DNA from 2 places in the Bacillus sp. SORGH_AS_0510 genome. Region 1 is predicted to be linked to the other one. Evidence: predicted binding sites of a transcription regulator. Region 1 holds the regulator's gene; the other holds the start of a gene.
The links. The regulator Rex, encoded in region 1, represses fermentation and respiration genes when NADH is low (regulators of the CRP and FNR family bind a similar motif). The targets are predictions, from matches to a motif close to TTGTGAAATATTTCACAA.
Positions count from the first base shown of each region.

Region 2: the regulator Rex is predicted to act here: its motif matches at 2,187-2,204, upstream of qoxA (cytochrome aa3 quinol oxidase subunit II).

Region 1 is NZ_JAUTAU010000001.1:4,819,764-4,823,362, forward strand. It holds gene QE429_RS24335 (polymer-forming cytoskeletal protein) at 1-31, opposite strand, end outside; gene QE429_RS24340 (YhbD family protein) at 44-667, opposite strand; gene QE429_RS24345 (redox-sensing transcriptional repressor Rex) at 1,022-1,675, opposite strand; gene moaC (cyclic pyranopterin monophosphate synthase MoaC) at 1,711-2,208, opposite strand; gene QE429_RS24355 (ABC-F family ATP-binding cassette domain-containing protein) at 2,376-3,599, shown strand, end outside.
Region 2 is NZ_JAUTAU010000001.1:3,169,538-3,173,136, reverse strand. It holds gene qoxB (cytochrome aa3 quinol oxidase subunit I) at 1-1,178, opposite strand, end outside; gene qoxA (cytochrome aa3 quinol oxidase subunit II) at 1,168-2,142, opposite strand; gene QE429_RS16285 (iron-sulfur cluster assembly accessory protein) at 2,494-2,796, shown strand.

The DNA of each region.
Region 1 (3,599 bases):
TGACTAAGTCTCCTCTATCCTTCGTATCCATGTATATTCTCCTTTATAGTAATTTAGCCTTGATCTCTTCCATGCAGGACATCAGGGAAAGCTGGACGACCACTTTTGTCCCCTGATCAAAATGAACCGCTTCCGCGTTGATTAACAACAGACACGTTGACACGCCAAGCTTGCGCGTAATGACTACTTCACAGCTTTTTTGTTTAATGATTGCAGCATGCTCCTTTAATACCTGTAGCAGCATTTTTCCCTCATCCAAATTAATTTCGCCGGATTGCAGCAGCTTCTCTAAGACGAATACCTCAAGCATCCTGTTAATCGAAAACGTTTGGCTGCCTTTTTCATTCTCTAAGTAAAAATTCATTACACTTATCGAAACAATGTTACGTTTCACTAACTCATCCTTATCTAACTGCAGGTCTGAAATATTCGGTGAAAACATGTCTGCAAGTTCATCAAGTGAAAGATTTTCCTTCATTGTTTGAATTTTATTAATGCGCTCCAGAATCTTTTCTTTTGGAAAAAATGTCTCCTGGCCGGTAAAGGTTGATTTCCGGATGAACCACTCCTCCGGAATAAGGTCTTTACGCTTCCACCTATACAACTGTCCATACGAAATTCCCGCCAATTCTAATAGGTCTTTTTTTGAGATTAACTCCTCACTCATGATAAAAACCCCTTTCTGATTAACAATGTAACATAACACTGTTACGTTTGTAAAGTTATAATTTACAATTTTATGTAAAAAAGGCTTTTTTTAATGGGGTACCATTCTTTGAATAACCGGAAAACCTCCGCTTATCTATTCCTAAATGAGCTCGATTTTGCAAATAACCGGAAAAACTCCGTTTATTCGTTACTCTTCTAAGGGAGCAATCCAAATTAGCCAGCTTCTTCGTAGTATAGCTTTGATACAAAATGAACATTATTTCCCTTTTCCTCCATAACAACAATGGTTACGTAAACAGAAAAAATAAAAGGCCTTCTACGAAGCAAGTTTCGTAAAAGGCCTTACCTAGTACTATTCATCTGTATCTTCTGTTGGATAGTGTTTTAAAAAGTAAACCAATGATTGCAGTTCCACGGCTAGGTCGATATGATGAACCCGGATGGATGCCGGCACATTTAACCTGGCTGGCGTAAAGTTTAAGATTCCTTTCACTTCCGCCTTCACAAGTCGGTCTGTAATTACTTGTGCAACCGGCGCTGGAACTGTTAAAATGGCTACTTGAATATCGCTGTTTTCCAACACCTTCTCTAGGTCATCCAAATGATAAACCGGAACTTCCCGAATTTTCGTCCCCATTTTTTCTGGATCGACATCAAAGGCAACCTCAATCTTCGTGTTGTTATTCTTCAAAAAGTTATAGTTTAAAAAGGCCGTCCCTAGATTACCTACTCCAATTAACGCAACCTTTGTTAATACATCTTGATCCAGCGTTTTCTGGAAAAAGGTTAACAAATAGTTTACATTATAGCCATACCCCTTCTTACCTAAAGCCCCGAAATAGGAAAAGTCACGGCGAATTGTTGCCGAGTCCACCTTTACCGCTTCACTTAGTTCTGCGGATGAAACTCGTTGTTTACCGGAAGTATGCAGGTTCTTTAAAAATCGATAATAGAGGGGCAGCCGCTTGGCTGTCGCCTGTGGTATTTTCATTGTTTCGTTACTCATCTTCTCCCACATCCCATGAATGGTTTTCTTACATCTTATTTAACCTGACCATTTCTCCTAAAATCACCGTTTTTGCCGCCTGTTTTCTCCACTAAATAGGTTGGTCCAATGACCATCCCTTTATCAACTGCTTTACACATATCATAGACAGTTAGGGCACAAGCAGATGCAGCTGTTAGCGCTTCCATTTCCACACCTGTGCTCCCTTTTGTTTTCACTGCTGCCTCAATATGTAATTGAAAATTTCCTGTTTGCTCCTCTTCCCACGCAAAAGAAATATTAACTCCTGTTAGTGGAATAGGATGACACATCGGAATGAGATCCCATGTTTTTTTAGCCGCCATAACAGCCGCCACTTGGGCAACAGCTAAAACATCGCCTTTTTTCATCTCATGATTGGTGATCTTGTCAAAAATCTCTTTACTTACGGTTATGCTAGAATGAGCAATGGCAGTTCGCGCCGTTTCAGGTTTGTCACTGACATCCACCATTTTCGCTCTGCCTTCTTCATTAAAATGCGTAAATTCGGCCATAAAAAAATCCTCCTATCAAAAAATAATACACTATTTTCCCTTTTATGTGTGTGAAACTTTGAACGAATGAAGCAATTTTTTATCAGAAGAGGCACGGGAAGAGTCCGAGTTATTGCCGTCATTCCGCTAATACGGTACACTAGTCCTAAGTAATAGAGGTGAAAAATATGATTTTATTACAAGTCAATCAATTACAAAAATACTATGGTGCTGACCTTATTTTATCGAATATAAAGCTAGAATTACAAACAAGAGACCGCGTGGCTCTTGTCGGCCGTAACGGGGCTGGAAAATCGACACTTCTAAAGATTATTGCCGGACATTTGTCCCATGATGGCGGAGAAATTATCAAGCCAAAGGAAGTAACGATCGGTTATTTAGCCCAAAATACAGGATTAGAATCCAATTTATCCATTTGGGATGAAATGCTGACCGTTTTTGAACCACTTCGCCTCATGGAAAAATCTCTTCGCCAGCTGGAAGAACAAATGGCAGACCCCGCTGTGTTTGAAGATGCCGTCAAGTATGAACGGGTTCTTAAAGAATATGATACCCTTCAAGTAAAATTTAAGGAGCAGGGTGGATACCAGTTCGAGGCTGACATTCGTTCCGTTCTCCATGGTCTAAACTTTCAAGACAATTCCCTCATGATTGCTAGTTTAAGCGGAGGGCAAAAAACCCGGCTTGCTTTAGGGAAACTGCTGTTAACGAAACCTGATATTTTAATTTTGGACGAGCCTACCAACCATCTGGACATTGATACCCTTTCCTGGCTCGAACAATATTTGCAGGGATATGATGGCGCTATTTTAATCGTCTCCCATGACCGTTACTTTCTAGATAAAGTCGTGAATCAGGTCTATGAAGTTTCCCGCAAGCAAATCCAACGTTTTCCGGGGAACTACAGTGCGTACCTTGACCAAAAAGCGGCCAATTATGAACGGGATATGAAACTGTATGAAAAGCAACAGCAAGAGGTAGCGAATCTGCAGGATTTTATCCAACGAAATTTAGCGCGCGCCTCAACAACGAAACGGGCACAGAGCCGCCGGAAAAAATTAGAGAAGATGGAGTTAATGGACCGCCCTCTTGGGGATGAGAAGTCCGCTACCTTCTCTTTTGAAATTGAAAAACAAACGGGGAATGATGTATTAACCGTCGATTCACTAGCGGTTGGTTACGAGGGCGATAAAGTGTCTGAGGATATCTCCTTCCGTGCCTTTAAGGGTGAAAGCATTGCCCTTGTCGGCCCGAACGGAATCGGTAAGTCTACACTTTTAAAAACCATTATTAAGAAGCTCCCCGCACTTGGTGGAACCATTCAATATGGGACAAACCTTGCGATTGGCTATTACGATCAGGAACAAGCAGAGTTAACCTCTAATAAGCGA
Region 2 (3,599 bases), 1.7 Mb from region 1:
GTTACCCCACCAATAACAAAGCAAGGGATGAAGGCGAGTGCCCAAAGCATGGCAGTCGTAAATTGGATACGGCCTTTACGCATAGTGAACAGCCAGTTAAACATTTTAACACCGGTTGGAATAGCAATCATCATAGTTGTAATTGAGAATACAGAGTTGACTGCTGGTCCAGCACCCATTGTAAAGAAGTGGTGAACCCATACAAGCATACTTAAGAAAGCAATTCCAACGACGGAAAAGACCATTGATTTATAGCCAAATAACATTTTTCGAGAAAAAGTTGAAATAACTTCTGAGAACATTCCGAAGGCTGGAAGAACAACAATATATACCTCAGGGTGTCCCCATAGCCAGAACAAGTTCGCCCACATCATATCCATTCCACCGCCGCTTAGCGTAAAGAAATGGGTACCGAAAATACGGTCAAATGTCATTAGAGCAAGTGCTACAGTAAAGATTGGGAAAGCAGCAATGATAATAATGGAAGCAACAAATGATGTCCAAGTGAACATCGGCATTCTCATTAATGTCATGCCCTTTGTTCTCATTTTTAAAACTGTTACGACAAAGTTAATACCTGTCATCAGAGTACCAATACCGCCAATCTGTAAGGCTATTGCATAATAGTTGTTACCGATACCAGGAGTGAACTCTTTCCCTGCAAGAGGGAAGTAGGCTGTCCATCCAGCATCTGGTGAACCACCAACAACGAAAGAAATGTTAAACAGCATTGCACCTGCAAAGAATAGCCAGAAACTTAGCGCATTCAATTGCGGAAACGCAACGTCACGTGCACCAATTTGCAGTGGAATAACGACGTTCATTAAACCAATTAAAAGTGGCATAGCTGCGAATAAAATCATGATTACACCATGAGTGGTGAAAATTTCGTTATAGTGCTGTGCATCTAAAAATTGCATCTCAGGGCGTGAGGTTTGTGCCTTCATTAATAGGCCATCCACGCCACCGCGGAAGAACATTAATACACCAGAAATGATGTACATGATACCGATTCGTTTATGGTCTACAGTTGTAAGCCATTCACGCCAGAGCCATTTCCATTTTTTTAAATAGGTAACTCCAGCAACAATACCTACCATTGTTAGAACAATAGCAATCTGAGAACCTAGTATTAAAGGGTTCCCCACGATGAAGAAGTCATGCCAATTAATGCCCATCGTGTTCACCTCCATTAGAATTTTCATTCTTATTCATACTCTCCATAGACTCGCCATTAGGTTCTTCATCTTTAAAGATCTTACCTTTGACGCCATGGACCTCATATAATTCTGGGTTTGTATAAGTCTTAGAGTTCATTTTTGCGTGGTCAACCCAAGCTAAATGTGTACCAATAAATGTTTCACGTCCTAAATGTGTCGGCTTTAGGAGTTCATTGTATTTTTTCTCCGTTAATTTTGGTGCCTTATCTTTAACGTCCTTAACCCATTTATCAAAGTCTTTTGGTGACTTTGCTTCAACGGTAAACTCCATTTCAGCGTAGCCCTTTCCGTTGAAGTTTGTGTTACGGCCTAGAAATTCCCCAGGCTTATCTGCAGTAAGGTACAGTTGAGTTTCCATTTTATTCATTGTGTATTTCTGACCGCCTAATTCAGGCACCCAGAAAGATTGCATAGTACCAGCTGATGTTAATTTAAACTCAACAGGTGTACCTGCAGGAATGTTAACATAGTTCACTGTTTCAATACCTTGTTCTGGATAACTAAAAATCCATTTCCAGTCGGCAGATGTAACATGGATCACGATAGGTTTTTTATTTTCATAGCCAACAGGTGGTTTTTCAAGTTTATATATCGTTGTAACTGTTGGAATGGTTAAAGCAATTACGATCAGAATAGGAATAACAGTCCAAATAAATTCCAATTTTGTGCTGCCATGTTCTTCAGGTGGCTCGTAATCTTTATTTTCAGGTGTTGCACGGTATTTCCAGATAATATATCCAAATAAACCAAAAACGACAATAACCACAAGGAGCATGAAGATGAGCGACCAATTGATCAAGTCAAGAATATCTCTCGCTGCAGGACCCTTTGGCTCGAAAACAAGCATATTTGGTTCGCATCCACTTAAAAGCAGTACAGGAAGTAGAGCTAATAATGGAACGAAGTATTTCTTTTTAAACATTGAGATTTTCCCCTCCAATAATTGTTCGTTTTTTCACAATCTCTTCGTGAATTCATTCACAAACTTTGCTAGAGTCATGCCCTTTCATAAAAACAAAAAACAATAATTAAATTAATTATTAAATAATAACTATTGGTGTGTTTGTTTCCTTAACACAATATTAACAACATAGATGTGATGTTAACATAGGTTTTTGAAAAAAGTTGTGACAAATTTGTTAAGGATTTAAAAGCCTAATATTGAGATAAAATGGAAAATGGCGTTGTTACAAGGTTCCTGCAATAATAGTTGTCTATTTTATTACATTCGTGGGATAATATAGGTGAATACATAGTTAGAGGAGAGCATATAATGAAAGTCAAAATTAACCGCAATGCTGCAAAAGCATTGAATAAAATGTTAGATCAAGAGGAAGCACAAGGAAAATTATTTCGTATATATGTAACAAGCATCCACGGAGATCATGCACACTACGATTTAATGCTCGATACTCCTACAGAAAAGGATGAAATAATTAAATCCGATAAGGAAATTGACTTTATTATTGAAAAAAATAATGAGTATCTAGATAATATCTGGATTCAATTCTTCCACGTACCAAAAGAAGAATGGCTTATTACAAATCCTTCAAAGGGTATCCACCATCATCATTAAAATAATAGAAGATAAGCTCGGAATGCTAGTAAAGGGTTCACTTGTGGGGTGCACGAAGACAAATTGAAAGATGAAATGGCATGTGAATTGACGCATGCCATTTTTGTTGTTATATCAAGGTTTAATGTCCATTTCTTTTAGTATTGGCAGTCCATTATTAAAGTGTTTTTTGAGTAAAAATACATATTTTACATTGAAAATTCATGTCCAATTAGATGTCATTTAGAATGCCAAAATAAGTGCAAATTAGAGGTTAATGGGAGAAGGGGAAGGGAAATTTGAGCTTCCGTCGTTGAGACGAGTTCATAACGACTGAAGCGGTAAAAAAATCAGGTCTTCGGTCGATTAGAAGGGTTCATAACGACCGAAGCGTTAAAAAAATCAGGACTTCGGTCGATTAGAAGGGTTCATAACGACCGAAGGGGTAAAAAAATCAGGTCTTCGGTCGATTAGAAGGGTTCATAACGACTGAAGCGTTAAAAAAACAGGACTTCGGTCGATTAGAAGGGTTCATAACGACCGAAGGGGTAAAAAAAACAGGTCTCCGGTCGATTAGAAGGGTTCATAACGACTGTAGGGCAAAAAAAATCAGGGCTTCGGTCGTTTAGAAAGGTTCATAACGACCGAAGGGCATAAAAAATCAGGGCTCCGGTCGTATAGAAGGGTTCATAACGACCGAAGGGCTAAAAAAATCAGGACTCCGGTCGATTAGAAGGGTTCATAACGACCGAAGGGGTAAAAAAATTAGGACTTCGGTCGTTTAGATAGGTTCATAACGACTGTAGGGCAAAAAAAATCAGGAC